2 regions of the Streptomyces sp. NPDC101191 genome follow, and region 2 is predicted to be linked to the other one. Evidence: riboswitches for the same ligand, from Rfam matches in the RefSeq annotation. Region 2 holds a riboswitch; the other holds the start of a gene.

Region 1 (14,425 bases), on a different contig from region 2:
GCCCCGCTCGTCGACGCCGGCGAGTACAAGCGCACCCAGTACGGCCTGCCCTTCGTCGCCTCCACCCGGCTGCTCTTCTTCAACCGGGGCCTGTTCGACCGGGCCGGCATCGACGAGCCCCCCACCACCTGGGACGAGCTCGCGGCCGCCGCCGGGAAGCTCAAGAAGAAGGGCGTCGCGTACCCCTTCGCGCTGCCGCTCGGTCCCGAGGAGGCCCAGGCCGAGACGCTGATGTGGCTGCTCAGCGGTGGTGGCGGCTACACCGACGACACCGGCCGCTACCGGATCGACTCCGAGGCGAACATCCGCACCCTCGACTGGCTGCGGAAGAACCTCGTCGCCGAGGGCCTCACCGGCCCCGTCGCCCCGGGCGAGCTCAACCGCAAGGAGGCCTTCGCCGCCTTCACCCGCGGAGAGGTCGGCATGCTCAACGGGCACCCGTCCCTGATGCAGGAGGCCGAGAAGAAGGGCATCAAGGTCGGCAAGGTCGCCCTGCCCGGCGCCGACGGCAAGGCCAGGGCCACCATGGGCGTCGCCGACTGGATCATGGGCTTCAAGCAGAACGGGCACCGCAAGGAGGTCGGCGCCTTCCTCGACTTCGTCTTCAGCGACGAGAACGTGCTGAAGTTCGCCGGCGACAACGACCTGCTGCCCGCCACCGTCACCGCCTCCGCCGCCATGCAGTCCGCACCCGAGCACGCGAGCCTCCGCGAGTTCCTGGAGGCGCTGCCCGACTCCCAGCTGCCGCCCGTGGGCAAGACCTCCTGGGCGCAGGTCAGCGGTCGCGTGAAGAAGGACATCGGCAAGGCGGTCCGGCCGGACGCCAAGCCCTCCGAGATCCTCGGCCGGATCGCCCGGGAGGCGACGGCGGCGGAGAGCGCGGAATAAGTTGGTCTGTATGACCACCGAATCCGGCGAGCTGGGCGAGCGCGAGCGGGCCGTCCTGGCCATGGAGCGGCGCTCCTGGCCGGGACCCGGCGCGAAGGAGCGGGCCGTACGCGAACAGCTCGGCCTCTCCGCCACCCGTTACTACCAGCTGCTCAACGCCCTCCTCGACGACCCGAGGGCCCTCGTGCACGACCCGGTGACGGTCAACCGCCTGCGCCGGGTCAGGGCCGAGAGGGAAGCGCGCCGCTGAGACGGGGCGGCCGCCGGAACCGGTGCCGTGAGGCGGTGGCGCTGACGCGGACGCGATCCCTCGGTAGGGTCGTGGACATGGTCAGCCGCCTTCCGCACCCGGCCACCACCGCCGGCCGAGACGGTCTGGACGCGCTCCTCGCGCGCCCGGAGCAGGCCGTCGTCGCCCTCGACTTCGACGGGACGCTCGCCGAGATCGTCCCGGACCCGGAGCAGGCCCGCGCCCATCCCGGCGCCGTGCCCGCCCTGGCCGCCCTCGCCCCGCACGTGGCCTCCGTGGCCGTGATCACCGGCCGCCCGGCCGGGGTGGCAGTCCGCTACGGAGGCTTCGCCGGCGTCCCCGGCCTGGAGCACCTGGTCGTCCTCGGCCACTACGGCGCCGAACGCTGGGACGCCGTCTCCGGCACCGTCCACGCCGCCGCCCCGCACCCGGGCGTCGCCTCGGTCCGCGCCGAGCTGCCCGGCTTCCTGGACCGCGTCGGGGCCTGGCCCGGCACGTGGATCGAGGAGAAGGGCCGCGCGGTCGCCGTCCACACCCGCCGCGCTGCGGACCCCCAGGGCGCCTTCGAGGCCCTGAAGGGCCCCCTCGCCGACCTGGCCACCCACCACGGCCTGGTCCTCGAACCGGGCCGGATGGTCCTGGAACTCCGGCCCCCCGGCATGGACAAGGGCGTCGCCCTCGCCGACTACGTCCGCGAGATCGGCGCCGGCTCCGTCCTCTACGCCGGCGACGACCTGGGCGACCTGCCGGCCTACGCCGCCGTCGAGAAGCTCCGCTCCGACGGCACCCCCGGCCTCCTCGTCTGCTCCGCCGCCGCCTCGGAGGCCGTCCCCGGCCTCGCCGACCGCGCCGACCTCACGGTCCCGGGGCCGGCGGCGGTGGTGGACTTCCTGGCGGGTCTGGCGGAGGAGCTGGACCGGAGGGCGGATCAGGGGGCGTAGAAGCCCTGGATGTCGGCTACGAGGTCGACGCTGCCGCTGTGGTTGTAGAGCGTGACCTTGCCGTCGACGACGGGTACGACGACCAGGGTGGACACGGTCTGCCCGGCGGCCACGTTGAGGTTCGACGTGTTCGGCCGGGTGGTCCCGTACGGATAGACGCTGACGTACGTGCCGTTGGTGGCGTTGGTCGCCGTCACGTTCATGACGACCGCCGTCACCCCGGTGGCCGGCACCCCGTTCCGTCCGGCGACGGTGAGGGTGAGCGTCTTGCCGCCGCCCAGCTTGGCCTTCGGGGCGCCGATCGCGGCGCGGGTGTCGAGGGAGCGGGAGGGGGCGAGGGGCTGGAAGAGCGAGCCGAGGTGGTCGTTGCGGTAGTAGCCGACGACATCGGCGATCACGTCGGCCGCGCCGAACCGGTTGAGGAGGGCCAGGGAGTCGTCGTACAGCGGGACGACCACCAGGTTGGAGGCGGTCTGCCCGGCCGCCACCTGCACGTGCGACTGCGCGTAGGTGCCGATGTAGGGGGTGCCGTACGCCGAGACGAACGTGGCCGCCGAAGGGTTCGTGACGGTCAGCTGGAGCACCACGGCCGTGACGCCCGTCTTCGGCACCCCGCCGCGCCCGAGGACCGGAGCCCACCCGAGCATGCCTGCCTCCAGCCGGCCCTTCGCGACGCCGAGCCCGATCCGGGAGTCCACGATCCGGGCCGGCTTGAGGGGCTCGAAGAGCGTGCCCGAGCCGGCTGTGTAGTAGCCGGTCACATCGGCGACGAGGTCGACGCTGCCGGCGTGGTTGTAGAGGGTGACCTTGCCGTCCTTGACCGGGACGACGACCATCCCGGCCACGACCCGGCCCGCGGGTACGTTGAGGTTGGAGGCGTTGGGGCGGGCGGTGCCGTACGGGTGGACCGTGACGAACGTCGAGGCGCTCGGGTTGACCGCGGTCACGTTCAGTGCGACGGCCGTGACGTCGGTCGCCGGTACCTGCCCCTGCCCGGTGACCTGGAGCGTGATCGAGCCGCCGGGGCCGACCTTGCCCTTGTGCGCGCCGAGGCCGCTGCGCGTGTCGAGGATCCGGACCGGATCATTCGTGGTCCCCGACACGCCTGCGAACCGGCTGGAGGCGAGCGAGGCACCGCCGACCAGGGTCACGGTGCCGGACTCCTGGACGGCGGGGCCGATGCCGTCGGCGGGCGGAGCGGTGAGCGTCCATGTGTACGCACCGTTCGCCAGCAGGGTGCCGGCCCTGTCACGCCCCTTCCAGAAGACCTCCAGCTTCCCGCGTATCTCCGTTCCGGCAGCCAGCTCGCTGACCTGGCCCGTCCGGTTGTCGCGGGCCGTCAGGGTCCAGGAGCCCACCGGCTTGCTGTACCGACGGGTGAGGAGTTGCCACGCGCCGGTGGAGGCGGCGTCGACGTACGTCGACGCCGTTCCGTCCAGCACCGCCAGCGGCTGTGCGGGGATGCCCGTCGCCACGACGTGCACCTGCTGCTCGGCGTCGACGTAGGCGAGATGGCCGCCGAACTTGTCGACGCTCCAGCGGACATGGCGCTGGGAGACGCCGGTGTCGGGCAGTGCGCCCACGACTCGGCTCGCCGGACCGTCGGCGGCGGCGCCGGTGAGGACGAGCTCTCCGGCGGTCTTGTCGTGGGTGACGACGTAGCCGTCGCCGAGCAGGGCCTCGCCGGACGGCACGGACCGCGACGACTTCGCCGTACGGTCGTAGACGCCGGCCGGTCCGTTCGCGCCGCAGGACCAGTACAGCCAGCGGGCGGTCACCTGGAGTTCCGCGGGGACGCAGGGGGCACCGGTGTTCACGGTCTCGACCGCCTGGCCGGTCTTCAGGTCCTTGGCGGCCAGGGTCCCGTTCTCTCCGGTCGCGCTCCACAGCAAGGTGTTCCACAGGGCGGCGGCGACGGGTGCGCGCGTTTCGAGGATCCCGCCGCCGATCGACCGGATCGTCTGCGTGCCGGGCGTGGCCGACGTGCCGGGGACGGTGTGGACCAGGTAGCGGGAGGAGACGGCGTCGATCCTGCCGCCGGCGGGCAGGTACAGGTCGGAGAAATCGTAGTCCCCGGAACCGTTGACGTAGTAGCGCCAGTTCGTGTCGTCCGCGCTCACCCGGCGGACGAACCGTCCGTCCCCGAGTGCCATGTACGCGGCGCAGGCGGGGTCGTCGTCCTCGCACGGGTCCATCGCGATGCCGGTGAGCTCCGACCGGATCCCGTACGCCGGGGTGCCGGAGAGGCTGATGTCCCGGACGTACTCGAAGGCCGAGTGGTCGCTGTCGTCGAGGACGGAGAGGCGGCCTTGGGCCAGGGCGATGCCTCGGATCTTCGCGGGGTTGGGCAGCGGCTTCACCATCGTCACCACGGGCTTCCCCGAGGCGTCGGCGGCGACGCGGCGGACGCCCCAGTCGACGGCGTCGGAGCCGCCGACGACCGCGGCGGTGCCGTCCGGTCCGGCGGCCACCCCGTTGGACACCTTGGCGAGCAGGGTGACGGCGGGACCGCCTGCGATCGGCTTGGCGTCGAGAGAGCTGCTCGACGACACGTAGACGAGCCAGTCGCCGACGATGGCGAACTGGTCCTTGGAGGTGCCGTTCGCCTGGTAGTTGTCCACGGTGACCTCGGTGAGCGGAGCCGAGAGGTCGCTTCGCGAGGCCACCAGAACCTTGTGGTCGGTGCTGTCGGAGCTGTACAGCGCGATGTGGTCGGGAGACAGCTTCGCCCTGGCGAACGTGCTGGGGACAGGCGCGGTGAGCGTCTCGACGCGTCCCGTCTCGGTGGAGGCGATGCCGTACCGCCGCTTCTCGTCCTGGACCCGCGTCGTGGTGAGGATGCCCGACCGGTCGCCGGCGAGGGCCCCGCCCGCGAAGGTGTCGTCCGGGCCGGTCACGGGAAGGTCCCGGACGGTTCCGTCGGGGCGGAGGGACAGCAGGTGCCACGCGCCGGTCGTGTACGTTCCGTCCGGCTGGGGGATCCTCTCGTAGGCGACCACCGTGGAGTCGTGGACCGAGTACGCCTTCAGCCCCTCGGGGAGCTTCAGGTGGCGCGAGGTGCCGTCTGCGGCGCGCAGTTCGACCTCGCCCTCACGAAAGAGCGCCAGGGTGTCGGCGCCCGTGCCGAGGATGGTCGTCCCGGCTTCGTTCGACAGGGGGACCGGGGTGCTGCGGCCGTCCGCGTACCGGGTCCACAGGACCTGCCGGTCCGCTCCCTGGTAGTGGAAGACGCCCTCGGCTCCTGCGGCGTCCGCCCGGTAGTACCGCGACTGGGCGGTCAGATAGGGCGATGCGCTGATCGCGGACGACCTGCGGGCCGCCGGCACGACGACCTCTCCCGCCCCCGGCTCCTCCGCCGTCGCCGTCACCGCCAGTGGTGTCAGGACGCCGCCCACCGTTAGTGCGATGGCCGTCGCGGCGACGGATGCGCTCCGTGCCCAGGTGTGACGAAACACCAGGAAATCCCTCCCCAGAGACCCTGCCGTGCCCCCCACCGCAGGTGGACCGGAGGGTAACAGCAGGAAGAGGCGCCCCGGTCCGCCGGGGCGCCTCTTTTTGAACAGGGTCGGTCAGGCAAGGACCCTGCTACGGGGCCGGGTTGAGCACGCTGATCGTCAGGTCGTCGCCCGCGTCACCCGTGACCGTGACCTTCACGCCGTGGCCCGCGACCCGCACGCTGGCCTGGGGGGCCGTGGCGTCGTAGTACGCGTCGGGGTCGGTGTCGTCGAAGACCGGGATACCCGGGACCGAGGGGGCGCAGGCCGCCTTCGTCTCGACGGTCTTGTTGCCGCCCTTGCCGACCAGGACCTCCTTGTGGAGGCAGGTCGCGTCGGTGGGCTCCAGGCCGAAGGTGGCGTCGAAGGGCTGGCGCCGGTTCGTCGGGGCCGTGCCGTCGTCGTAGCGGAACGGGGCCGGGCGGGCGTCCACGGCCATCGCCGAGCCGCCGCCCGGGTGGGCGCTGACGTTGTTGTCGTCGTAGGAGCGGTCCACGTACCAGACCAGCATGCCGTTCTGGAAGCGGAAGAACTCCACCCAGTCCGGGGCGGTGATGCCCTTGCTGAACTGGTATGGGCCCTCGGCGAGGAGCGCGTCGGCGCCGACGTACTCGCGGTTCTCCAGCAGGTAGTAGCGCGTGGAGGTGGCGGTCTCGGTGCCGGTCGAGATCTTCCAGCGGCCCTGCGCCGTCCAGCCGTTCGCGCCCTGCTCGACGTCGTCCGCCGCCAGGGTCGTCCCGCCGGCGGTCAGCGTGACGTCGTCGACGAACGCGCCCGCGAAGTGGACGCCGCCGTCCGACTGGTAGCGGAAGCGGAAGAGGGAGGGCTTGCCCGCGGAGTCGTACGAGTAGCGCAGCGTCGTCCACTTGCCGGCCGAGGAGCCGGAGACGGCCGCGCCGGCCCGGGCCCAGGTGGCGCCGTTGTCGAGGGAGTACTCGGCGAAGAGGTAGTCGAAGTCGGCCTCGATCTCGTACCAGGCGCTCGCCTTGACGGTGACCTTGGGGGCGGCCGGGACGGTACGGGTGAGGGACTGGTTCAGCCCGTCGGCCGAGCCCGTCCACCAGGCGTGCGTGCCCGAGGGCGGTGTCGCGTACGTCGTGCTGCTCGTCTTGTCCGGGAGCGCCACGCGGACGGCCTGCGCCTTGCCGGCGACCTGGAGCGCGGCCGGGCTCAGCGTGTACGAGCCGGTGGCGCCGAGCGGCGCGTCGGCGACGTCGAGCCAGCCGAGGAAGAGCTTCTCCTCGGCGCCCATCAGGCCGGGGTGGGTGCCGATGCCCTCGCCGGCGGCGGCACCGTGGCCGAGCCAGGAGCCGGAGCTCATCAGGGTCCAGAAGGCGGTGGAGTTCTCGCCGCCGTCGGTGTCGTAGTAGTCCGGCAGTCCGAGGTCGTGGCCGAACTCGTGGCAGAAGACGCCGAGTCCGCCGTTCTCGCCCTCGGTGGTGTAGTCGCCGAACCAGTACTTCGACTGGCCGATGCGGGCGCCGCCCGCCTTGTTCTGCGTGCCGGAGACGTCCGGGCCGGTGAGGCCGAAGTCGTCGCCGTTGACGTACCAGCGGTGCGACCAGATGGCGTCCTCGCCCTGGGCGCCGCCGCCCGCGTCCTCGCCCATGCCGGCGTGGACGGCCTGGAAGTGGTCGATGTAGCCGTCGGGCTCGTCGAAGTTCCCGTCGTGGTCCCAGTCGTTGCGGTCCCAGACGTCGAACTGGGCGAGGTAGGCGTCGATCTCGGCCGGGCTCTTGCCCGCCGCGAGCTGCGCGTTCCACCAGGCGTCGCCGGTGTCCTGGACGAAGGCCCAGGAGCCGCCGGTGTCCTCGACGGCGTTGTCGCCGTACCGGGAGGCGTTGTACGGGACCTTGACCCAGTCCTCGACGGTGTTGCTCACCGAGTAGCGGCCGCCCGACAGTTTCTCGTAGAAGGTCCGCATCGACTCGCCGGAGCCGTTGAACAGGTCCTCGTAGTGGGCCTTCGAGAAGTCGGCGGTCCAGGCGTTGGAGTTGTCCAGGGTCCGGTCCGGCTGCGGGATCCGGTTGTGCAGCGGGCCGGGGACGCTGCCGTACTTGCCGAGGCTCTGGTCGCCGAACTCGGAGAGGATCGTGAGGATCTTCTCCTGGCGTACGGCGGTCGTGGTCGTCGTCTCGGCGAACTTGCCGGGCGCGACCTCGACGACGCCGCGGGCGTTCGCCTTCGCCTTGCCCTTGGCGACCAGGTCGATCGCCTTCTCGCGCAGCTCGCTGCGCTGCTTGGTGAGCGGTCCGGGGCGGTTGTCCGCGCGGGGCGCCGTGGTGGCGCCGGTGCCGCCGTCCCGGGATTCCTGCGCGGCGGCCGGGGTGAGGCCGGCGGCGAGGAGTGCGGTGAGCGCCGACCCGATAGTCATGCCCACGACAATCTTTTTCACGTGGTGCGATCCCTTCGCTCGCATGCGTAGGACGCATGGTGCGCATGGTTCCGTTGTGGGTGAACGGATCGCCTGGGGGAACGATCGGCGCAGAGTCTGGCACGAAAGACCCGCCCGCGAGGAGGGGTCTATCCGGTAGATCTTCCGTCAGAGGGCCCGCAGTGCTTCCAGCTGGTCCAGGAACCAGCGCTGGGGCGGGAGTGCCGTCGCCGCCGCCGCGAGGCGCTTCGTGCGGTCGGCGCGTTCCGGGGCCGGCATCGAGAGGGCCTCGTGCAGCGCCTCGGCGGTGCCCGTCACGTCGTACGGGTTCACGGTGAGGGCGTCGGCGCGCAGCTCCTCGTACGCGCCCGCCTCCCGGGACAGCACCAGGGCGCAGCCCGCGTCGGAGACCACCGGGATCTCCTTGGCGACCAGGTTCATGCCGTCGCGCACCGGGTTGACCAGGGCGACGTCGGCCATCCGGTACGCGGCGAGGGAGCGGGTGAAGTCGTCCTGGACGGAGACCAGGACGGGCCGCCAGTCCGGCGTGCCGAACTCCTCGTTGATCCGCTCCGCGAGCTCGCCCACCGAGGCCGTGTACGCGCGGTAGACCTCCAGGTCCTGCCGGGAGGGGTAGGCGGAGGCGAGGTGGACGACCCGGCCGCGCCACTCGGGGCGGGTGGTCAGCAGCTCCCGGTAGGCGAGCAGGCCGCGCAGGATGTTCTTGGACAGCTCGGTGCGGTCGACGCGGACGATCGTCTTCCGGTCGCCGACCTCGGCCCGCAGTGCCGCGAGGCGTTCGTCGACCTCGGGGCGGTGGGCGAGCGCGCGCAGCTCCTCGGCGTCCACGCCGAGCGGGTGCACCGCGACGCGCGTGGCGTCGGCGGCCCGCTCGACCAGCGGGTCGGCGAGGAAGGCGGACGCCCAGGCCCGGGTGTGGAAGCCGACCTCGTCGGCGCCGAGCATGCCCTCGACCAGCTCGTGGTGCACGTCGTCCGGGAGCATCCCCAGGTACTGCGGCGAGGCCCACGGCGTGTGCGTGAAGTGTGCGATCCGCAGGTCGGGGCGCAGCGTCCGCAGCTGCCCGGGCACCAGCGCCAGGTGGTAGTCCTGCACGAGCACCGCCGCGCCCTCGTCGGCCGCTTCGGCGAGGGCCTCGGCGAAGGCGCGGTTGTAGGCGCGGTACGACTCCCAGCGGCGGCGGAAGGCCGCGTCGAAGACGGGCTCGCGCGGGATGTCGTACAGATGGTGGTGGAGGAACCACAGCACCGAGTTCGCGATGCCGTTGTACGCGTCGGCGTACACCTCCGGGTCGATGTCCAGCATCCGGACGCCCGGCTCGGCCACCCCGCGCCGCACCGCCTCGCGGTCGGCGTCGCTCAGGGCCGCGCACACCCAGAGCCCGTCCTCCGCAGCGCCCTCCGACGCGACGGCGCTGAGACCCGAGACGAGCCCGCCGCCGCCCCGCCGGGTCTCCAGGGCGCCGTCGTCACGCACGGTGTAGGAGACCGGGCCGCGGTTCGATGCCACGAGGACAGAAGCCATATGGCGAACCTAGCCCGTCCGGTAAACGCTCAAACGTGCGGATTCGAGACGTACGGATTCGCGCCAGACGGGCCCGGCGGGGGCGGGTGGGGCCGGATCAGGGCCTGGTGCGGCGCGCGGGTCGGCGCGCCCGGGGCGCGGTCGCCGGTCAGGGCTCCGTGCGGCTGCTCTCCGTGCGGCTCCTGATCGCCGCCCTGGCCACCACGCCCGTCGCCGCCAGCGCGAGCCCCAGCCCGCCGAGCAGCCACACGCGCTCGCCCGTATGCGCCGTCACCCCACCTTGGCCGTCGCCGTTCGGACCGGCATTCGGACCGGCGTGCGGACCGGCGTGCGGGCCGCTGTTCGGGGCGGCCGGGGCGCGCTGCGAGGACGGGGGTACGGACGGGGCCGACGGGGACGGCTTCGGGTCCGGGGCGGGGCCGGGCCGGCCGGGTGTCGCGGAGCCGACGGCGGCCGGGTTCCCGGCCAGGGCGTCACCCGCGTGCGTGGTCTCATGGGCGGCCCGCGGGGCCCACGCGGCCCCGCCCGGGACGGCCCCGCCCGGGACGGCGGCGGCCGCGGCGGCCCCGGTGAGCGTCAGCGCTCCGGCCGCCATGCCGAGCGTCGCCAACAGGATTCCCGTTTCAGGTCTGAACCGCATGAAACGGAAATCTAGTCAGAAATGATCATTATCCGGTGTTACGCCACGCGGCGCTCCGCGTACTCCGCGATCTCCACCATCGGGGGCCGCTCCTCCGTGTCCACCGCGTACGTGTGCGGCGTGAAGCCGTCCTCGCCGCGCTCGAACTGCGTGAGCCGCGGCCGCACCAGGTGCCCCCGTGACAGGCGCAGCTGGGCCGTCCGGTAGATCGCCGCCGCCATCCGGCCGAGCGCCAGGCCGTCCTGGTGCCGGTGCTTGCGCACCCCCACGTCCACCTGGGCGAGCGCGTCCAGGCCGACCGTGTGCAGCGCGTCCACGAGGAGGCCCAGCTCCACTCCGTAACCGACCGGGAAGGGGAGCCGCTCCAGCAGCGAGCGGCGGGCCGCGTACTCGCCGCCCAGCGGCTGGACGAATCCGGCGAGCCGCGGCCAGTGCAGATTGAGCAGCGGCCGGGCCACCAGCTCCGTCACGCGGCCGCCCTGGCCGGGGGGCCTCCCCGAGGTGAGCCCGTCGAACTCGGCGCCGAGCGGGCGGTCGTACATGGCCTTCACGAAGTCGACGTCCGGATCGGTGAGCAGCGGCCCCACGATCCCGGTGACGAAGTCCGCCGAGAAGTCCCGCAGGTCCGCGTCCACGAAGCAGACGACGTCCCCGCTCGTCACCATCAGTGACCGCCACAGGACTTCGCCCTTGCCCGGCACCGCCGGTATGCGGGGCAGGATCTCGTCGCGCGCCACCACCCGCGCGCCGGCCGCCGCGGCCACCTCCGCCGTACGGTCGGTCGAGCCCGAGTCGATCACCACCAGCTCGTCCACCAGCGGCACCGCCGGGGTCATCAGCTCGTGGCGGATGACGGAGACGATCGCGCCGACCGTCGCCTCCTCGTTCAGCGCGGGCAGGACGACGCTGACCTTCGTCCCCCGCTTGGCGGCGAGGATCCGCTCCAGCGGACGGTCGGCCACGGACCAGGACCGCCGGGTCAGCCAGCGCTCCACTTCTTCCAGCAACGTGATCTCCATCTCGCGGATCGGACGACCGTCTCCACCTCGGAAGCCTTCGGTTACAGTCTTGAACAACGCGGATGCCCGATGCATGTCGGGGTGCCGACCGCGTCTCACAATCGAATACCGCTCATCCAGAGGGGCAGAGGGAAACGGCCCGTTGAAGCCCCGGCAACCCTCCAGTCGGTTACTCGCCCACCCGTCTCACGGTCACCACCCCAGGTGGAGTCCTGACGGGCGCAGCTTTCAGCGCGAGGCTCCCGGCTAGGGAAGGTGCCAAATCCGTCTCATGGCGAAATGCGTCATGAGGAAGATGAGGAGAAAGGGCCTCGCCTCCATGGCTGTACAGACCGTCGCACCCGGAACCACCGTCGATCTCGGTCCCGCTTCCGGACTCTCCTGTCGCGAATGCGGTGAATCCTTCCCGCTCGGCCCGATCTTTGCCTGTGAGCTCTGTTTCGGTCCGCTCGAGGTCGCCTACGACCTGCCCACCGGTGACCCCGAGGCCCTGCGCAAGCAGATCGAGGCCGGCCCCGCCAACATCTGGCGCTACGCCCCGCTGCTGCCCGTCCCGGCCGACGTCGCCGAGAAGCCCAACCTGAACCCCGGGTGGACCAAGCTCGTCCAGGCCGACAACCTCGCCCGCGAGATCGGCGTCGAGCCCGGCAGGCTCTTCGTCAAGGACGACTCCGGCAACCCGACCCACTCCTTCAAGGACCGGGTCGTCGCGCAGGCCATCGAGGCCGCCCGCGCCTTCGGCTTCACCACCCTGTCCTGCTCGTCCACCGGCAACCTGGCCGGCGCCGTCGGCGCCGCCGCCGCCCGGGCCGGCTTCCGCTCCTGCGTGTTCATCCCGCACGACCTGGAGCAGGGCAAGGTCGTCATGGCCGGTGTCTACGGCGGCGACCTGGTGGCCATCGAGGGCAACTACGACGACGTCAACCGCTTCTGCTCGGAGCTCATCGGCGACCCGCTCGGCGAGGGCTGGGGCTTCGTGAACGTCAACCTCCGCCCGTACTACGGCGAGGGCTCGAAGACGCTCGCGTACGAGATCTGCGAGCAGCTCGGCTGGGTCATCCCGGACCAGCTCGTCATCCCGATCGCCTCCGGCTCGCAGCTCACGAAGATCGACAAGGGTCTGCAGGAGCTCATCAAGCTGGGCCTGGTCGAGGACAAGCCGTACAAGATCTTCGGCGCCCAGGCCGAGGGCTGCTCCCCGGTCTCCGCCGCCTTCAAGGCCGGTCACGACGTGGTCCGCCCGCAGAAGCCGAACACCATCGCCAAGTCGCTGGCGATCGGCAACCCGGCCGACGGCCCCTACGTGCTCGACATCGCCCGCCGCACCGGCGGTGCCGTGGAGGACGTGAACGACGAGCAGGTCGTCGACGCCATCAAGATCCTCGCCCGCACCGAGGGCATCTTCGCCGAGACCGCGGGCGGCGTGACCGTCGGCGTGACGAGGAAGCTCGTCGAGAACGGTCTGATCGACCCCACGCTGACGACGGTGGTCCTCAACACCGGCGACGGCCTCAAGACCCTGGACGCCGTGGCCGAGACCTCGCAGGCGACCGCCACGATCCGCCCGAGCCTGGACGCGTTCCGCGACGCGGGCCTGGCCCACTGAAACCGAGAGGTACGAAGACAGCCATGGCCGTGAACGTCCGCATCCCCACCATCCTCCGCACCTACACCGGCGGGCAGTCCGAGGTGCCCGCCGAGGGCGGGACCCTCGCCGAGGTCATCGCCGACCTGGAGAAGAACCACACGGGCATCGCGGCCCGCGTCCTGGACGACCAGGGCAAGCTGCGCCGCTTCGTCAACGTGTACGTGAACGACGACGACGTGCGCTTCGAGCAGGGCCTGGAGACCGCGACGCCGGACGGCGCGGGCGTCTCCATCATCCCGGCCGTCGCCGGCGGCTGACCGTCGCGCACCGTGCCGGCGGCCGCAGGGCCGTACTCACGGGTATCCGCAATACCTGAATTGCCCCTTCCGCCAGAAGAAGCGGAAGGGGTAATTCTGTATGGTTGAGCGCGGTAGAGTTGGGGAAGTCCCCTCCGCTGCTCATGCCAGGCGCATATGAGAATGCGTCTCCGCGCGACAAGAAGCAGCCAAAGTGCCCGCGCCTTGTGTACCTTCTGCGCGTTTTGCCGGGCCCGACTTGCCCCGGAATTCCGGGGATTCTCCCCAATTCCCCTTTCCACCGTGCCCAGAATTCTCGTCCGATTGACCTGTTGCAGAGGGCAGTTGGGCAGATACATTCAGCCGCGGTCGACGCGTTCCGGCGCAGGGTCTGACCCGGGTCCGCGAAGTGCGGCCCCGCGCAAGGGCCAGTAATAGGGGAGTTAGGCATGGCTCAGGGCACCGTCAAGTGGTTCAACGCGGAGAAGGGCTACGGCTTCATCGCGGTCGACGGTGGTGCGGATGTTTTCGTCCACTACAGCGCGATCCAGATGGACGGGTACCGCACCCTCGAAGAGGGTCAGCGGGTCGAGTTCGAGATCTCGCAGGGCCAGAAGGGTCCGCAGGCGGACATGGTCAAGCTCGCCGTCTGAGCGCGGCGCGATCGGCCACCGACGCACTTCCGTCGAGGGGTCCGCATCCCACTGGGATGCGGACCCCTCGCGCGTGTCCGGACAGGTGCGCCCGCGCGTGCGCCGCGCGTGCGCCGAGAGATGGGTCGAGGGCGGCGGATCCACCTGAGTCGCTTGCACTCGCATGGGTCGAGTGCTAATCATTGGCGTTAGCACTCTGAAGGTGAGAGTGCTACGAGGATCGGGCAGACGAGGTCGCCGACCGAGTGGGGCAAGGAACCACGAGGAGCGCGGGACCGTCCGTCGCGGGCGTCGGCCAGGTCCAGGAGCGTTATCCACCCCATGTCCGGGAGGACCACTTCACATGGCCAAGATCATCGCGTTCGACGAGGAGGCCCGGCGCGGTCTCGAGCGCGGCATGAACCAGCTCGCTGACGCCGTCAAGGTCACCCTCGGCCCCAAGGGTCGCAACGTCGTCCTCGAGAAGAAGTGGGGCGCCCCCACGATCACCAACGATGGTGTCTCCATCGCCAAGGAGATCGAGCTCGAGGACCCGTACGAGAAGATCGGCGCCGAGCTGGTCAAGGAAGTCGCCAAGAAGACGGACGACGTCGCCGGCGACGGTACGACCACCGCCACCGTTCTCGCCCAGGCGCTGGTCCGTGAGGGCCTGCGCAACGTCGCCGCCGGCGCCAACCCGATGGCCCTCAAGCGCGGCATCGAGAAGGCCGTCGAGGCCGTCTCCGGTGCGCTGCTCG
Region 2 (14,425 bases):
CCGGCGGCTCCGCCCGCACCAGCTGACGGATCAACTCGTCGGCGGTGACCCCGGGCTTGGAGAACAGCACCCGCACGCCGCGCGGCGGGGCCAGGAGCACCGGCGCCGCCAGCTCGGCCCCGTCGAAGACACAGGTGATCTCCGCGCCGGAGCGGGCCGCGAGCGCGGAGAGACCGCCGAGCAGCCGCAGCCGCTGCTTCTCCAACGGCATCGTCGGATAGCCGGTCTTGGTGACGTTGTAGCCGTCGACCACCAGATGCGCCTGGGGCAGTTCGAGCAGCTGGTCCAGGAGCGCCGGGTCGGTCTCCGACAGGGCGCGGGCCGCGATGTCCTTCGGCGACATCCGGCCGGGCTCCACCGCATCCACGGTGTCCGCCGGGTGCATCGAGACCGGGGGCAGGGCGAGTTCGCGACGCAGCCCCTGCGCGGCGTCCAGCACCGTGTCCAGGAGCAGCCGCAGGCGCATGTCCTCCACGGAGCGGCCCTCGCGGGCGGCCCGCCGGCTGGCCTCCAGGGCGGCCTCCACCTCGCCGAGCCGGGACTTGAGCCGCCGGGTCTCGCTCTCGGCGGCCGACACCTGCGCGGCGGCCTCGGCCTTCGCGGCGTCGATGTCGGCCTGGACGCGCCGCAGCGCCGCCTCGCCGCGCTTGACGTCGCTCTGGGCGCTGCGCAGCTTCCGGTGAAGCGATTCCGCTTCCTTGCGGGCGGCCTCCAGGTCGTGCCGCAGCTGCTCGGTCTCGGCCCTGGCGCGTTCCTTCGCGCCCGCGACCTCCTCGCGCAGGCGCTCCAGCTCGCGCCGGCTCGCCTCGTCGGCGCGCTCGGCGTCGGCGCGCTGCGCCTCCTCGCCGGCGGCGGCCACGAGCTTGCCCCAGCCGGCCGGGCGCAGCACGTAGGCGGCCGCGGCGACGTCGACGGGGTCGGCGGCGCCGGGTGCGGTGCCGGTCTCGACGGCGCCGGCGAGCTCGGGCTGGGACTCCTTGAACCGTTCGCCGATCCGCTGGCGGAACAGCGGATCACCCTCCAGGGCGGCCGCCATCGCGTTCCCGGCGAACTTGGCCCGACGGGAGGCGGTGAAGCGGGCGTACTGCCGCAGCGGGGCCGGCAGCTCGGAGACGGCCAGGCCGCCGAAGGCGTCCGCGACCAGCGCGACGACCTTCCGGCGGACGGCTTCGGGCAGGGGCCGGTCGAGCGCCTCGGCGGGGTCGTCCGCCGGACCCGCCGGCTGATCACCGTGCGCGGGCTGCTCCACGATCCGTCACCCCTCTCCCTGTCGTCGCCCTCGTGGGGCCGCTTCTCAGGAAGCGGCGCCGGGCCTGTCCACCAACTCGATCTGATCCACCGCGTTGCACCAGCGACAGCGGACCGACTCGATGGTCTCACTGACCACCTCGCGCTCCTCCACCTTGGGCTCTCCGGCGAGGTCCAGATGGACGTACTCCACGACCTTGGACGAGCGGGTCACGTCGAAGCGGGTCAGGTTGCCGCAGAGAGTGCAGCGCCAGCGGGTCTCGGCGGTCGGCAGGGGAACCGTCGTCATCGTGCCGTCCTCTTTCCGTACGAGGCTTAACGGGCCCGCGGTGCGCCGTCGAACTGCGGGAGTACTGCCCGCAACCCTACGGCCTCCCGGGTCTCCCGTGTCACGGCGAGGCGCTCTGTCCAGGTGGGGCCCGGTACGCCATGATCTGTCCATGATCGACTGGCGGGGCGTGGCCCTCGGCGCCTGGCGGGGCGCCCGGAACGGGCCGACCGTGACCTACGGACTCATCGCCGCCTGCGTGCTGCTGTTCGCCGCCGGCCCGGTGTCGGGGCTCAACCCCGGTTACGGCACCGGGGACACCCTGCTCGCGGCGCAGAGCGCGTACTTCCAGCGCTGGGGCGTGATCCCGGCGGACCTCGCGCAGGGCGAACCGCGGGCCCTGCTCACCCCCCTGACCGCCCTCTTCGTGCACGGCAGCTGGCTGCATCTGCTCGGGAACATGCTGTTCCTGTACGTCTTCGGGGCGATGGCCGAGGAACGGATGGGAGCCGCCGGCTTCTGCCTGTTCTATCTGGGCTGCGGCTCCCTCGCGCTGCTCGGGTACGCGGCGGCGCACTTCGACCAGGTGGACGCCGAGCAGACCCTGGTCGGGGCGTCGGGCGCGATCTCCGGGGTGCTCGGGGCCTTCCTCTACCTCTTCCCGCGCTCCCGGGTGACCAGCCTGTTCCCGTTCCTCTTCTTCCTGCCGCTGCGCTTCCCGGCCTGGATCGTGCTGATCTTCTGGTTCGCACTCCAGTGGCTGGCGGCGCGCTCGGCGGGATCGGGGCCGGGGGTGGCGTATCTGGCGCACGTGGTCGGGTTCGGCATCGGGTTCCTCTACGCGTGGGCGCGCTACAGACGGCCGGATAGAGTGAAACCACCAGCCGCGGCCACCGAGGGAGAAAGCCAGCCGTGATCACCGCGATCGTGCTCATCAAGACCAGCGTGGACCGGATCCCCGAGATCGCCGAGGCGATCGCCGCGATCGACTCGGTCAGCGAGGTCTTCTCGGTCACCGGCACCTACGACCTGATCGCCATGGTCCGGGTGGGGCGCCACGACGACCTGGCCGACATCATCCCCGGCCGGATCTCCAAGATCCCGGGCGTCGAGGGCACCGACACGCACGTCGCCTTCCGCGCCTACTCCCAGCACGAGCTGGACGCGGCCTTCGCCATCGGCCTGGAGTCGTAGGGCAACCGCACGCACGGTGAAGCCGGCCTCCCCCGCGGGAGGCCGGCTTCACCCGTACGAGGGACAGATCAGCCGCGGTCCGGGACGCAGCGGCCGTCCTCGGTGCGGTAGTTCCAGCGGGCGCCTTCGCGGACCAGCTCCTTCACCGCGCCGACGAAGCGCTCCACGTGCTCGTCGGGCGTGCCGGCACCGAAGCTCACCCGGATCGCGTTCAGGGACCTCTCGCCGGGGGCCGCCTCGGGGGCGCCGCACTCGCCCGGGTCCTGCGGGTCGCTGCCGAGCAGGGTGCGCACCAGCGGGTGGGCGCAGAACAGGCCGTCGCGGACCCCGATGCCGTACTCGGCGGAGAGCGCGGCGGCGAAGTGGGAGCTGTTCCAGCCGTTCACGACGAAGGAGATGACGCCGACGCGCTCGGCGTCGTCACCGAAGAGGGAGAGCACCCGCACCTCGGGCACCTCGGCGAGGCCCTCGCGGACCGTGGCGATCAGGTGCCGCTCGCGGGCGACGAGCGAGTCGAAGCCGGCCTCGGTGAGCGCCTTGCAGGCGGAGGCGATGGCGTAGACGCCGATGACGTTGGGCGAGCCGGCCTCGTGCCGGGCCGCGGTGGTGTGCCACTCCACGTCCACACCGCCGTCGGCCCGGCGGGCCACCGTGCGGGAGGCTCCCCCGCCGGCGAGATAGGGCTCGGCGTCCTGGAGCCAGTCGGCGCGCCCCGCGAGTACGCCGGAGCCGAACGGGGCGTACAGCTTGTGACCCGAGAAGGCGACCCAGTCGACGTCCAACTCCCGTACGGACACCGGGTGGTGGGGCGCCAGCTGGGCGGCGTCCAGAACGATCCGCGCGCCGTGCGCGTGCGCTGCTGCGGCGAGTTCGCGCACCGGCCAGAGCTCGCCGGTGACGTTCGAGGCGCCGGTGACGCAGACCAGGGCGGGGCCGTGGGGGTCGCGGTCGGCGAGCGCGCGCTCCAGGGTCTCGACGGCCTGCCGCGGCGTGCGCGGCGCGTCGAGATAGGTGATCCGGGCGTCCCGCCAGGGCAGCAGGGAGGCGTGGTGCTCGGTCTCGAAGACGAAGACCTGGCAGTCGGCGGGGATCACCTGGGCGAGCAGGTTGAGCGAGTCGGTGGTGGAGCGGGTGAAGACGACCTGGTCACCGGGGCGGCAGTCGAGGAACTCGGCGACGGTGGTCCGGCTGTTCTCGAAGAGGTCGGTGGAGAGCTGGGAGAGGTACCCGGCGCCGCGGTGGACGCTGCCGTAGTAGGGGGCGTACGCGGCGACGTCGTCCCACACGCGCTGCAGGGCCGGCGCGCTGGCCGCGTAGTCGAGCGCCGCGTAGGTGACCTCGCCGCCGGTGACCAGCGGGACCGTGACGTCCCGGCCGAGGACCGGCAGCGGAGCGTCGCAGCAGGGGTCGGAGTCGGCGGAGGCGGAGGCGGCGGACGGGGCGGTGGCGACGGAGGCGGCGTTCGGGCGTGCGGACATGACGGTATCTCCCGGCATAAAAGGGGCGCGAAATGGCGTGACGAGGCCCGCGCGACGGCAGCGCGAAGAAGGGTGCCGCGTACGGGTGGTGATGGAGAAGGGGGCCGGAGGCCCTAACGCATTCGCTTGCTCACGAGACACTGCTCCCTAGAGGACCAAGGACCCCAGGGTTGTGCGCAGGGGTCCGCGCTTGCCGCAGGCTTCTGCTCGTACGGCCTGGTCTTCACCCGGGGCACCCCGCCACGGACGGAGGGTTGCCGGACAGCCAGCCGGGGCTTTGTCGCTGTCACTCATGACCTGGTACAGAACCTATGCCAGTCGATCACGACGACGCAACCCCGTCCCGGCATCCGGGACGGGGTCGCCATACGGCGTTCACACGGACCCTCAGGCGTTGCTGGCGGCCACCCACCGGTCCAGGGCCCGCCGTGCGGCGCCCGAGTCGATGGCCTCGGCGGCCTTCGCCATGCCCGCCCGCAGCTGCTCCGCCAGGGTGCCCTCGCCCGGCTCCAGGGCCGTCAGCGCCGCCGCCGAGTTGAGCAGCACCGCGTCCCGGACCGGTCCGGTCTCACCGGCGAGCAGCCGCCGGGCCACGTCCGCGTTGTACGAGGCGTCCGCGCCGCGCAGCGCCTCCACCGGGACCAGGTCGATGCCGACGTCCCTCGGGTCGAAGCGCTCCTCGCGGACGGTGCCGTCCCGGACCACCCAGACCGTCGAGGTGGCCGTGGTGGTGAGCTCGTCCAGGCCGTCGTCGCCGCGGAAGACCAGGGCGGAGGAGCCGCGCTCGGCGAGCACGCCCGCCATGATGGGGGCCATCCGGGCGTCGGCCACACCGGTCGCCTGGGCCCTGACCCGGGCCGGGTTGGTGAGCGGGCCCAGGAAGTTGAAGACGGTGCGCACGCCGAGCTGGCCGCGGGCGGCGGCCACGTGCCGCAGCGCCGGGTGGAACTTCACCGCGAAGCAGAAGGTGACGCCGGCCTCCTCGGCGACCTCGACCACCCGCCGGGGCGTCAGCTCCAGATTGACGCCGAGCTTCTCCAGGACGTCGGAGGCCCCGGAGGCGGAGGAGGCGGCCCGGTTGCCGTGCTTCACCACCTTCGCGCCGGTGCCGGCCACGACGATCGCGGACATGGTGGAGATGTTGACGGTCTTGGCGCCGTCGCCGCCGGTGCCGACGATGTCCACGCTCGGCCCGGGCACCTCGATCAGGTTGGCGTGCGCGTACATCGCCCGGACCAGACCCGTCAGCTCCTCGACGGTCTCGCCCTTGGCGCGCAGGGCGACCGCGAAGCCGGCGATCTGCGCGTCGGTCGCCTCGCCGCTCATGATGGTGTCCATCGCCCAGGCGGTGGCCTCGCTGCTGAGGTCCTGCCGGCCGAGGAGTGCGTTCAGGACGCCGGGCCAGGAGCGGCCCGCCGCGGTGTCGCCTCCAGCGGGGTTCACAGCGCTCATGGTCGCTCCTGAGGTGTACGTACGGACTGCAAGGGTTGCCTCCCACCCTATCGATCTCCGGGAACGGCAAAGAGCCCCGTCCATCGAATGGACGGGGCTCTCGCCGTGGCGACCTACTTCAGGAGGTCAGAGGTGATCAGTGGTGGCCGTGGCCGCTCTGGATCTCCTTGTACTCCTCGGAAGTGGGCTTGGCGACCTGGTTGTCGTCGCCGTAGTAGCCCTTGTTGAGCTTGACCCGGAGCTTCTCCATACGGCCGATCTTGCGCTCCACGCCGTTCTCGTCGACGGTCGGCGGCAGCTCGGCCGGCGCGTACTGCTCGTGCGCCGTGAGCTTGTACAGCTCGCCCTGGCTGAGCGGCTGGTGGACCTCGACGAACTCACCGTGCGGCAGGCGCTTGATGATGCCGGACTCGCGCCCGTGCAGCACCTTGTCCTTGTCCCGGCGCTGCAGGCCGAGGCAGATCCGCTTGGTGGCGATGAACGCGATGACCGGTCCGAGGAAGAAGAAGATCCGGACGAACCAGGTGATCGAGTTGAGCGACAGGTGGAAGTGCGTCGCCCAGAGGTCGTTTCCACCACCGACGAGCATGATCATGTACGCGGTGATCCAGGCGACACCGAAGGCGGTGCGCGTCGGAGCGTTGCGCGGGCGCTGCGCGATGTGGTGCTCGCGCTTGTCGCCGGTGATCCAGGACTCGATGAACGGGTAGACCGCGATCGCGGCGAGCACCGCCGGGAAGATCGCCAGCGGGATCATCACGCCGAGGACCAGCGTGTGGCCCCACAGGTTGATCTCCCAGCCCGGCATGACACGGATCAGACCCTCGGCGAAGCCCATGTACCAGTCGGGCTGGGCGCCGGTGGACACCTGGTCCGGGCGGTACGGGCCGATGGCCCAGATCGGGTTGATCGAGGCGATGGCCGCGACGACCGCGATGACACCGAAGACCAGGAAGAAGAAGCCTCCGGCCTTGGCCATGTACACGGGCAGCAGCGGCATGCCGACGACGTTCTTGTTCGTACGGCCGGGGCCCTCGAACTGCGTGTGCTTGTGGACGAACACCAGGATGAGGTGCGCGACCACGAGGCCGAGCATGATGCCCGGGAGCAGCAGCACGTGCGCCGAGTAGAACCGGGCCACGAAGTCGCCGCCGGGGAACTCGCCGCCGAACAGGAACATCGACAGGTAGGTGCCGACGACCGGGACGGACAGGATCGCGCCCTGCATGAAGCGCACACCGGTGCCGGAGAGCAGGTCGTCCGGGAGCGAGTAACCGGTGAAGCCGGTGAACATGCCCAGGAAGAACAGCAGGAAGCCGAACAGCCAGTTGATCTCACGCGGCTTGCGGAACGCGCCGGTGAAGAACACGCGCATCATGTGCACGAACATGCCGGCGAGGAAGATCAGCGCCGCCCAGTGGTGGATCTGCCGGATGAGCAGACCACCGCGCACCTCGAACGAGATGTGCATGGTCGAGTTGAACGCCTCGGACATCAGCTGTCCCTGGAGCGGGACGTACGGTCCGACGTACTCCACCTCGTTCATCGACGGGTGGAAGAACAGCGTCAGGTAGACGCCCGTCAGGATGATGATGAGGAAGCTGTAGAGGCAGACCTCGCCCAGCATGAAGGACCAGTGGTCCGGGAAGATCTTCCGCATGTTGGCCTTGGCCAGCGTGTAGATCCCCAGGCGGCCGTCGGCCCAGTCGGCGACCCGCTCACCGGCGGGCGCCTTCTTCTGCGTATTGGTCACAGTGCTCATCCGCGCTCCCAGAAGGCAGGACCGACGGGCTCTGCGAAGTCGCCGTGCGCCTCGAGGAAGCCCTTGTCGTTCACGCCGATCCGCAGCTGCGGGAGGGCGTGGCCGGCCGGGCCGAAGATGACACGGGCGCCGTCGGACAGGTCGAAGGTGGACTGGTGGCACGGGCAGAGCACGTGGTGCGTCTGCTGCTCGTACAGGGAGATCGGGCAGCCGACGTGGGTGCAGATCTTCGAGAAGGCGACGATGCCGTCGTGCGACCACTCGAGCTCGCGCTTGTCCTTGATGTCCTCCGGCTGGATCCGGACGATCATCAGGGCGGCCTTGGCGATCTCGACCTGGAAGTCGTGGTCGTGCTCCTCGAGGCCCTCGGGCTTCGCGAAGGTCAGCGAACCGACCGCGACGTCCTCGGGACGCAGCGGCTCGTTGGTGTTCATGTTGATGAGCAGCTTGCCCTTGGCCCACATGGTGGAGCGCAGCTTCTTCTCGGGCAGCGGACCCATGTCACGCAGGAGCACCACGCCGGAGAGCGGCACCAGGGCCAGCGCACCGAACATCGTGTTGCGGATCAGCTTGCGACGGCCCATGCCGGACTCGGCGGCACCGGCCGCGAAGTCCGCCATGACCTTCGCCTTGACCTCCGGCGACGCCTCCATCGGGTGACGCTCGTCGGCGACCTCGACATCGGACATCAGGGTGCGGGCCCAGTGGACCGCGCCCGCGCCGATGAAGAACAGGGCCGCGCCGAGGGTCAGACCCAGGGCGAAGTTGAGCGCGGACACCCGGCCGAAGGGCCAGATGTACACGATCTTGTCGACCGGGAAGATCACGTACGAGGCGATGAAGCCGATCGTGGCCAGCATCGACAGCGTGAACATGAACGCGACCGCGCGCTCGGACCGGCGAGCGGCCCGCTCGTCGATGTCCTGGATGCGCGGCTTGTGGGGCGGGAGGCCCGGGTCGGCGAACGGGTCGTCGGCGACCTTCACCGCGCCGTGCGCGGTGGCCTGCTCGGTCGGCAGGTTCTCTTCTGGATTCTCTTGGCTACTCATGACTTCTTGGCCTTAGCGGTGTGGGCCGCGACCCAGATGGCAACTGCGATCAGCGCGCCCAGACCGAAGATCCACGCGAACAGACCCTCGCTGACGGGGCCGAGGCCACCGAGCTTGAGACCACCCGGGCTGTCGGCCTTGTCGCTGTTCACGGCCTGGACGTAGGCGATGATGTCCTTCTTCTGCTTCTCCGGCATGGTGGTGTCGGGGAAGGACGGCATGTTCTGCGGGCCCGTCTGCATGGCCTCGTAGAGGTGCTTCGGGTCCACGCCCTCGAGGGACGGGGCGTACTTGCCGTAGGTCAGAGCGCCGCCCTCACCGGTGAAGTTGTGGCACTGGGCGCAGTTGGAGCGGAACAGCTCACCACCCTTGGCGATGTCGGCGCCCTCAGGGCTGTACTGGCCTGCCTTCGGCGTGATGGGGCCGGCACCGAGAGAAGCCACGTACGCCGCGAGCTGATCGATCTCAGCCTGCGAGTAGATGACCTTCTTCTTCGGGACCTGGGCGCCGGGCTGCTGGGCCGGCATGCGGCCGGTGCCGACCTGGAAGTCCACGGCCGCCGAACCCACGCCTACCAGGGACGGGCCGTCAGAGGTGCCCTGACCGCCGGTTCCGTGGCAGCTGGCACAGCCGACGGCGTAGAGCTTCTGGCCCTCCTCGATGGCGAGGGACTGGGCGGTTTCATCGGCCTTCGCCGTGCCCGCGGGCGCGAACGCGGCGTACAGCCCCCCAGTTGCCGCCAGCGCGAGGAGTAGGACGACGACCGCCGCCAGCGGATGGCGTCGTCGTGCGGAGAGCTTTTTCACGGATTACCCCGGTGTCAGGATCTTCTGCGTCGATGCTTGCTGGATGTGTCTCCGCCCGGAGGCGGAGCCCGATTACTTGATCAAGTAGATCGTGGCGAAGAGGCCGATCCAGACGACATCGACGAAGTGCCAGTAGTAGGACACGACGATGGCGGCGGTTGCCTGCTCGTGGGTGAACCTCTTGGCGGCGTACGTCCGGCCGAGGACCAGCAGGAAGGCGATGAGACCGCCCGTCACGTGCAGGCCGTGGAAGCCGGTGGTCAGGTAGAACACCGTGCCGTACGGGTCCGAGGACAGCGAGAGGCCGTCCACCTTGACCAGCTCGGTGTACTCGAAGACCTGGCCGCCGATGAAGATCGCGCCCATCACGAAGGTGATGATGAACCACGTCCGGAGCTTCTTCACGTCGCCCCGCTCGGCGGCGAAGACGCCGAGCTGGCAGGTGAGGGAGGAGAGCACCAGGATCGTGGTGTTCGTCGCGGAGAACGGAAGGTTCAAGGCCTCGGCCTTTTCCGTCCAGAACTCCGCGCCCATCACGGATCGCAGGGTGAAGTACATCGCGAAGAGGGCCGCGAAGAACATCAGCTCGGAACTCAACCAGATGATGGTTCCGACGCTGGTGAGGTTCGGTCGATTGACCGACGGGTGCGCGTGCCCGGTATCTACTGTCGTTACTGTCGCCACGACCGACATTATGTCGGTCGCTTATCCCGCCCTCACTCCGGGGGGTGCCGTTCGGAGTGTCCGGGGCGCGTGTCCAGCCCGAACGGCCCATCCGGAAGGCGTTCCGGCACCCTTCGAACAGGTGTTGAACGGGTGTTGACGGGGTGTGGACCGGAGTAGCATCCGCGCAACGACCGACCACCTTCACGGAGGAACGATGCAGTCGAGCGCCACGGTCCTGGTCTACAGCGACGACGCGAACACCCGCGCGCAGGTCCGCCTCGCGGCCGGGCGCAGGCCCGCCGCCGATGTTCCCCCGGTCGAGTTCGTCGAGTGCGCGACGCTGCCCGCGGTCCTGGAGGCGCTGGACGAGGGCGGCATCGACGTGTGCGTGCTCGACGGCGAGGCGGTGCCGGCCGGCGGCATGGGCGTGGGCCGGCAGATCAAGGACGAGGTCTTCCGGTGCCCGCCGGTCCTGCTGCTGATCGGGCGCCCGCAGGACGCCTGGCTGGCCACCTGGAGCCGCGCGGACGCCGCGATCACCCTTCCGGTGGAACCGGTGGAGTTCGCGGCGTCCCTGGCGTCCCTGCTGCGTTCGCGCCTCTCGATCGCCTCCTAGCGGCCCGGGCACCCTCGGGCTAGATGGAGGGCCGCAGACGGGCCTTGGCGTCCTCGGTGACGGTCGGGTTCCCGCCGTCCGTCACCAGGGCGCTGCCCTTGCGCCACTTGTCCCAGTCCAGGTTCCAGTCGCCGAAGCCGTTGCCGAAGGTGTCCATCGTGTCGCCCAGGCTGTTGACGACGCGGACGATGTCACCGGGGCGGACGGCCCCGAAGAACCAGGCCGCGTTCTCGGTCGACATGCCGACACAGCCGTGGCTGACGTTGGCGGCACCCTGGGAGCCGACGGACCAGGGGGCGGCGTGCACGTATTCACCGCTCCAGGTGACCCGTGTGGCGTAGTAGACGGGCAGGTCGTACGACTCCGAGCTGCCCTCGGCTATGCCGACGGTGGTGCTTCGCATCCGGACGAAGTACTCCTTGCCCAGTACCACTTTGATCCCGTTACGGGTGGAGAAGCCCGGTTTTCCGGTGGTCACCGGAATGGTGTTGATCACTTCTCCGTTCTTGCTCACCGTCATGTAGTGCGAGCCGGCGTCCGCGACCGCTTCCACGCGGTCGCCGATGGTGAGCTTGAGCGGCTTGGAGGCGCCGCCGTAGAGCTTGTCGCCGACCTTGAGGCCGTCCAGGTTGCCGGTGACGGTGACGGAGGCGCCCGCGGGCCAGTACTCCTTCGGACGGAAGTGCAGTTTCTTGTCGTCCACCCAGTACCAGGAGCCCTCGACGGCGGGCGAGGAGCGGACCTTGAGGGCCCGTTCGACGACCGCCCGGGCCGCCCGGTCCTTCACCGGGAGGCTGAGTTCGGCGGTGATCGGCTGCCCGACGCCGTACGTGCCCGCCTCCGGGCCGAAGGTGGCGGTGAGGGCCCGGTCGGCCGGGGCCGTCTCGAACGTGAACGTACGGGCTCCTGGGGCGCCGTCGGCGTCCTCGGTGGTCACCCGGACGGTGTAGCGGACGCCGGCCGCCAGGGCGGCGGTGGAGCGCCACTTGTGCCCGTCCGCGGTCAGTTCGCCGGCCAGGTGGTGGCCCGACTCGTCGGTGGCGGTGACATCGGTGATGCGCCCGTCGTCGCCCTTGGCGCTGATCTCCAGCGGCTTCTCGGGATCCGCCTTCTTCCCCTCGGCGGGGGCGTTGAAGGAGACCTCGTCCGCCGCGTCGTAGGGCCTCGCCGTCAGCGGGTGGTCCCCGGCGCCCGCGCACGCCGTGGCGCCCGCGGTGACGGTGAGGACCAGAAGAGTGCAGATCGGAACTATCCGAATGCGCGGCGTGTCGTTCATGACTTCACGCTAAGAACATTCCTCGCGCCCGGCGCGCCGAGCGCATGCAAACGAGGGGCCCGGTCACTTCGCTGTCGAAGTGACCGGGCCCCTCGGGCTGTTACGGGGTCCTGCTACTGGTTCTGGTTCTCACCGCGGTAGAACTCGAACACCCAGCCGAAGATGCCGACCAGGATCAGCGGGGCCGAGAAGTACAGCAGCCACCAGCCCATCGCGATGGCGAGGAAGGCGAGCGCACCGCCGATGGCCAGCGAGAGCGGCTGCCAGCTGTGGGGGGCGAAGAAGCCCACCTCGCCGGCCTCGTCCGCGACGTCGGCCTCCTTGTCGTCCTGCGCCATCGCGTCGACCCGCTTGGCCGTGAAGGCCAGGTAGTAGCCGATCATGATGCACAGGCCGAACGCCAGGAACAGCGCCGTCGTACCGACCGGCTCCTTCGACCACACGCCATAGAGCACTGCCATGGCGAGGACGAAGACGCTCAGCCAGATGAACATCTTGCCCTGGATCTTCACTTGCCGGCCTCCTTGCCGCCGGTGAGGGCCTCGACCTCGTGGCCCTTGTTCTCGAGCTGGTCGAGAGCGGCGATCTCCGGGTGGTGCAGGTCGAACGCCGGGGATTCGGAACGGATCCGCGGCAGGGTGAGGAAGTTGTGCCGCGGCGGCGGGCAGGACGTCGCCCACTCGAGCGAACGGCCGTAACCCCACGGGTCGTCGACCTCGACCTTCTTGCCGTACTTGGCCGTCTTCCAGATGTTGTAGAAGAACGGCAGGATCGACAGGCCGAGGAGGAACGACGAGATCGTCGAGATCGTGTTCAGCGTGGTGAAGCCGTCGGCCTCGAGGTAGTCCGCGTAACGACGCGGCATGCCCTCGGCACCCAGCCAGTGCTGCACCAGGAACGTGCCGTGGAAGCCGATGAACAGCGTCCAGAAGGTCATCTTGCCGAGGCGCTCGTCCAGCATCTTGCCCGTGAACTTCGGCCACCAGAAGTGGAAGCCGGAGAACATCGCGAACACGACGGTGCCGAAGACCACGTAGTGGAAGTGCGCCACCACGAAGTACGAGTCCGAGATGTGGAAGTCCATCGGGGGCGAGGCCAGGATGACGCCGGTCAGACCACCGAAGGTGAAGGTGATCAGGAAGCCGACGGCCCAGAGCATCGGGGTCTCGAAGGACAGCGAGCCCTTCCACATCGTTCCGATCCAGTTGAAGAACTTCACACCGGTCGGGACGGCGATGAGGAACGTCATGAAGGAGAAGAACGGGAGGAGCACGCCGCCGGTGACGTACATGTGGTGCGCCCACACGGTCACGGACAGACCGGCGATCGCGATGGTCGCGGCCACCAGACCGATGTAGCCGAACATCGGCTTGCGGCTGAAGACCGGGATGACCTCGGAGATGATGCCGAAGAACGGCAGGGCGATGATGTACACCTCTGGGTGTCCGAAGAACCAGAAGAGGTGTTGCCACAGCAGTGCGCCGCCGTTGGCCGCGTCGAAGACGTGGGCACCGAACTTGCGGTCCGCCTCCAGGGCGAACAGCGCGGCCGCCAGGACCGGGAAGGCCAGCAGGACCAGGACACCGGTCAGCAGCACGTTCCAGGTGAAGATCGGCATGCGGAACATCGTCATGCCCGGAGCGCGCATGCAGATGATCGTGGTGATGAAGTTGACCGAACCGAGGATCGTGCCGAAGCCGGAGAAGGCCAGACCCATGATCCACATGTCGGCGCCGACGCCCGGCGAGCGGACCGCGTCCGACAGCGGGGAGTAGGCGAACCAGCCGAAGTCGGCGGCACCCTGCGGGGTGAGGAAGCCGGCCACGGCGATGATCGAGCCGAACAGGTAGAGCCAGTAGGCGAACATGTTCAGCCGCGGGAACGCCACGTCGGGCGCGCCGATCTGCAGCGGCATGATCCAGTTCGCGAAACCGGCGAACAGCGGCGTCGCGAACATCAGCAGCATGATCGTGCCGTGCATCGTGAACGCCTGGTTGAACTGCTCGTTCGACATGATCTGCGTACCCGGACGGGCCAGCTCGGCGCGCATGAAGAGCGCCATGAGGCCACCGATGCAGAAGAAGGCGAACGACGTGACCAGGTACATCGTGCCGATGGTCTTGTGGTCGGTGGTCGTCAGCCACTTCACCACGACGTTGCCGGGCTGCTTGCGGCGTACCGGGAGCTCGTTCTCGTACGAGTCCTCAGCCGCGGCCGCCCCGTGGGGTTCGTTGAGAATGCTCACAGCTTGTTCGTCTCCGCATTCCTGGCCGGGTCCGACTGCTCAATGCCCGACGGGATGTAGCCGGTCTGACCCTTCTCCGCCAGCTCCTTCAGGTGCGCCTGGTAGCGCTCCGGGGAGACCACCTTGACGTTGAAGAGCATCCGGGAGTGGTCGACACCGCACAGCTCGGCGCACTTGCCGAGGAAGGTGCCTTCCTGCGTCGGAGTGACCTCGAAGGAGTTGGTGTGACCCGGGATGACGTCCTGCTTCATCAGGAAGGGGACCACCCAGAAGGAGTGGATGACGTCACGCGAGGTCAGGACGAACCGGACCTTCTCGCCCTTGGGCAGCCACAGGGTCGGGCCCGGGTTGCCGGTCTGCGGGTT

The links. A riboswitch is a leader RNA that binds a small molecule or an ion and turns the genes downstream of it on or off. The one in region 2 is predicted to bind S-adenosylmethionine.
Region 1: linked by a shared signal. The riboswitch ahead of thrC (threonine synthase) and the one ahead of ACIRQF_RS24265 (aminotransferase class V-fold PLP-dependent enzyme) in region 2 are both predicted to bind S-adenosylmethionine.

What each region holds. Positions count from the first base shown of each region.
Region 1 is NZ_JBIWOU010000005.1:551,906-566,330, reverse strand. It holds gene ACIRQF_RS22420 (extracellular solute-binding protein) at 1-888, shown strand, start outside; gene ACIRQF_RS22415 (DUF3263 domain-containing protein) at 899-1,138, shown strand; gene otsB (trehalose-phosphatase) at 1,216-2,079, shown strand; gene ACIRQF_RS22405 (hypothetical protein) at 2,067-5,534, opposite strand; gene ACIRQF_RS22400 (immune inhibitor A domain-containing protein) at 5,665-7,947, opposite strand; gene ACIRQF_RS22395 (trehalose-6-phosphate synthase) at 8,116-9,492, opposite strand; gene ACIRQF_RS22390 (hypothetical protein) at 9,641-10,132, opposite strand; gene ACIRQF_RS22385 (glucosyl-3-phosphoglycerate synthase) at 10,171-11,139, opposite strand; SAM riboswitch class I at 11,261-11,453, shown strand; gene thrC (threonine synthase) at 11,447-12,757, shown strand; gene ACIRQF_RS22375 (MoaD/ThiS family protein) at 12,781-13,056, shown strand; gene ACIRQF_RS22370 (cold-shock protein) at 13,485-13,688, shown strand; gene groL (chaperonin GroEL) at 14,032-14,425, shown strand, end outside.
Region 2 is NZ_JBIWOU010000006.1:259,904-274,328, reverse strand. It holds gene ACIRQF_RS24285 (NYN domain-containing protein) at 1-1,249, opposite strand, end outside; gene ACIRQF_RS24280 (hypothetical protein) at 1,295-1,537, opposite strand; gene ACIRQF_RS24275 (rhomboid family intramembrane serine protease) at 1,689-2,432, shown strand; gene ACIRQF_RS24270 (Lrp/AsnC family transcriptional regulator) at 2,429-2,710, shown strand; gene ACIRQF_RS24265 (aminotransferase class V-fold PLP-dependent enzyme) at 2,779-4,188, opposite strand; SAM riboswitch class IV at 4,370-4,486, opposite strand; gene trpD (anthranilate phosphoribosyltransferase) at 4,576-5,640, opposite strand; gene ACIRQF_RS24255 (cytochrome bc complex cytochrome b subunit) at 5,777-7,402, opposite strand; gene ACIRQF_RS24250 (Rieske 2Fe-2S domain-containing protein) at 7,399-8,451, opposite strand; gene ACIRQF_RS24245 (c-type cytochrome) at 8,448-9,257, opposite strand; gene ACIRQF_RS24240 (heme-copper oxidase subunit III) at 9,330-9,950, opposite strand; gene ACIRQF_RS24235 (hypothetical protein) at 10,138-10,539, shown strand; gene ACIRQF_RS24230 (Ig-like domain-containing protein) at 10,559-11,815, opposite strand; gene ACIRQF_RS24225 (cytochrome c oxidase subunit 4) at 11,929-12,327, opposite strand; gene ctaD (cytochrome c oxidase subunit I) at 12,324-14,060, opposite strand; gene coxB (cytochrome c oxidase subunit II) at 14,057-14,425, opposite strand, start outside.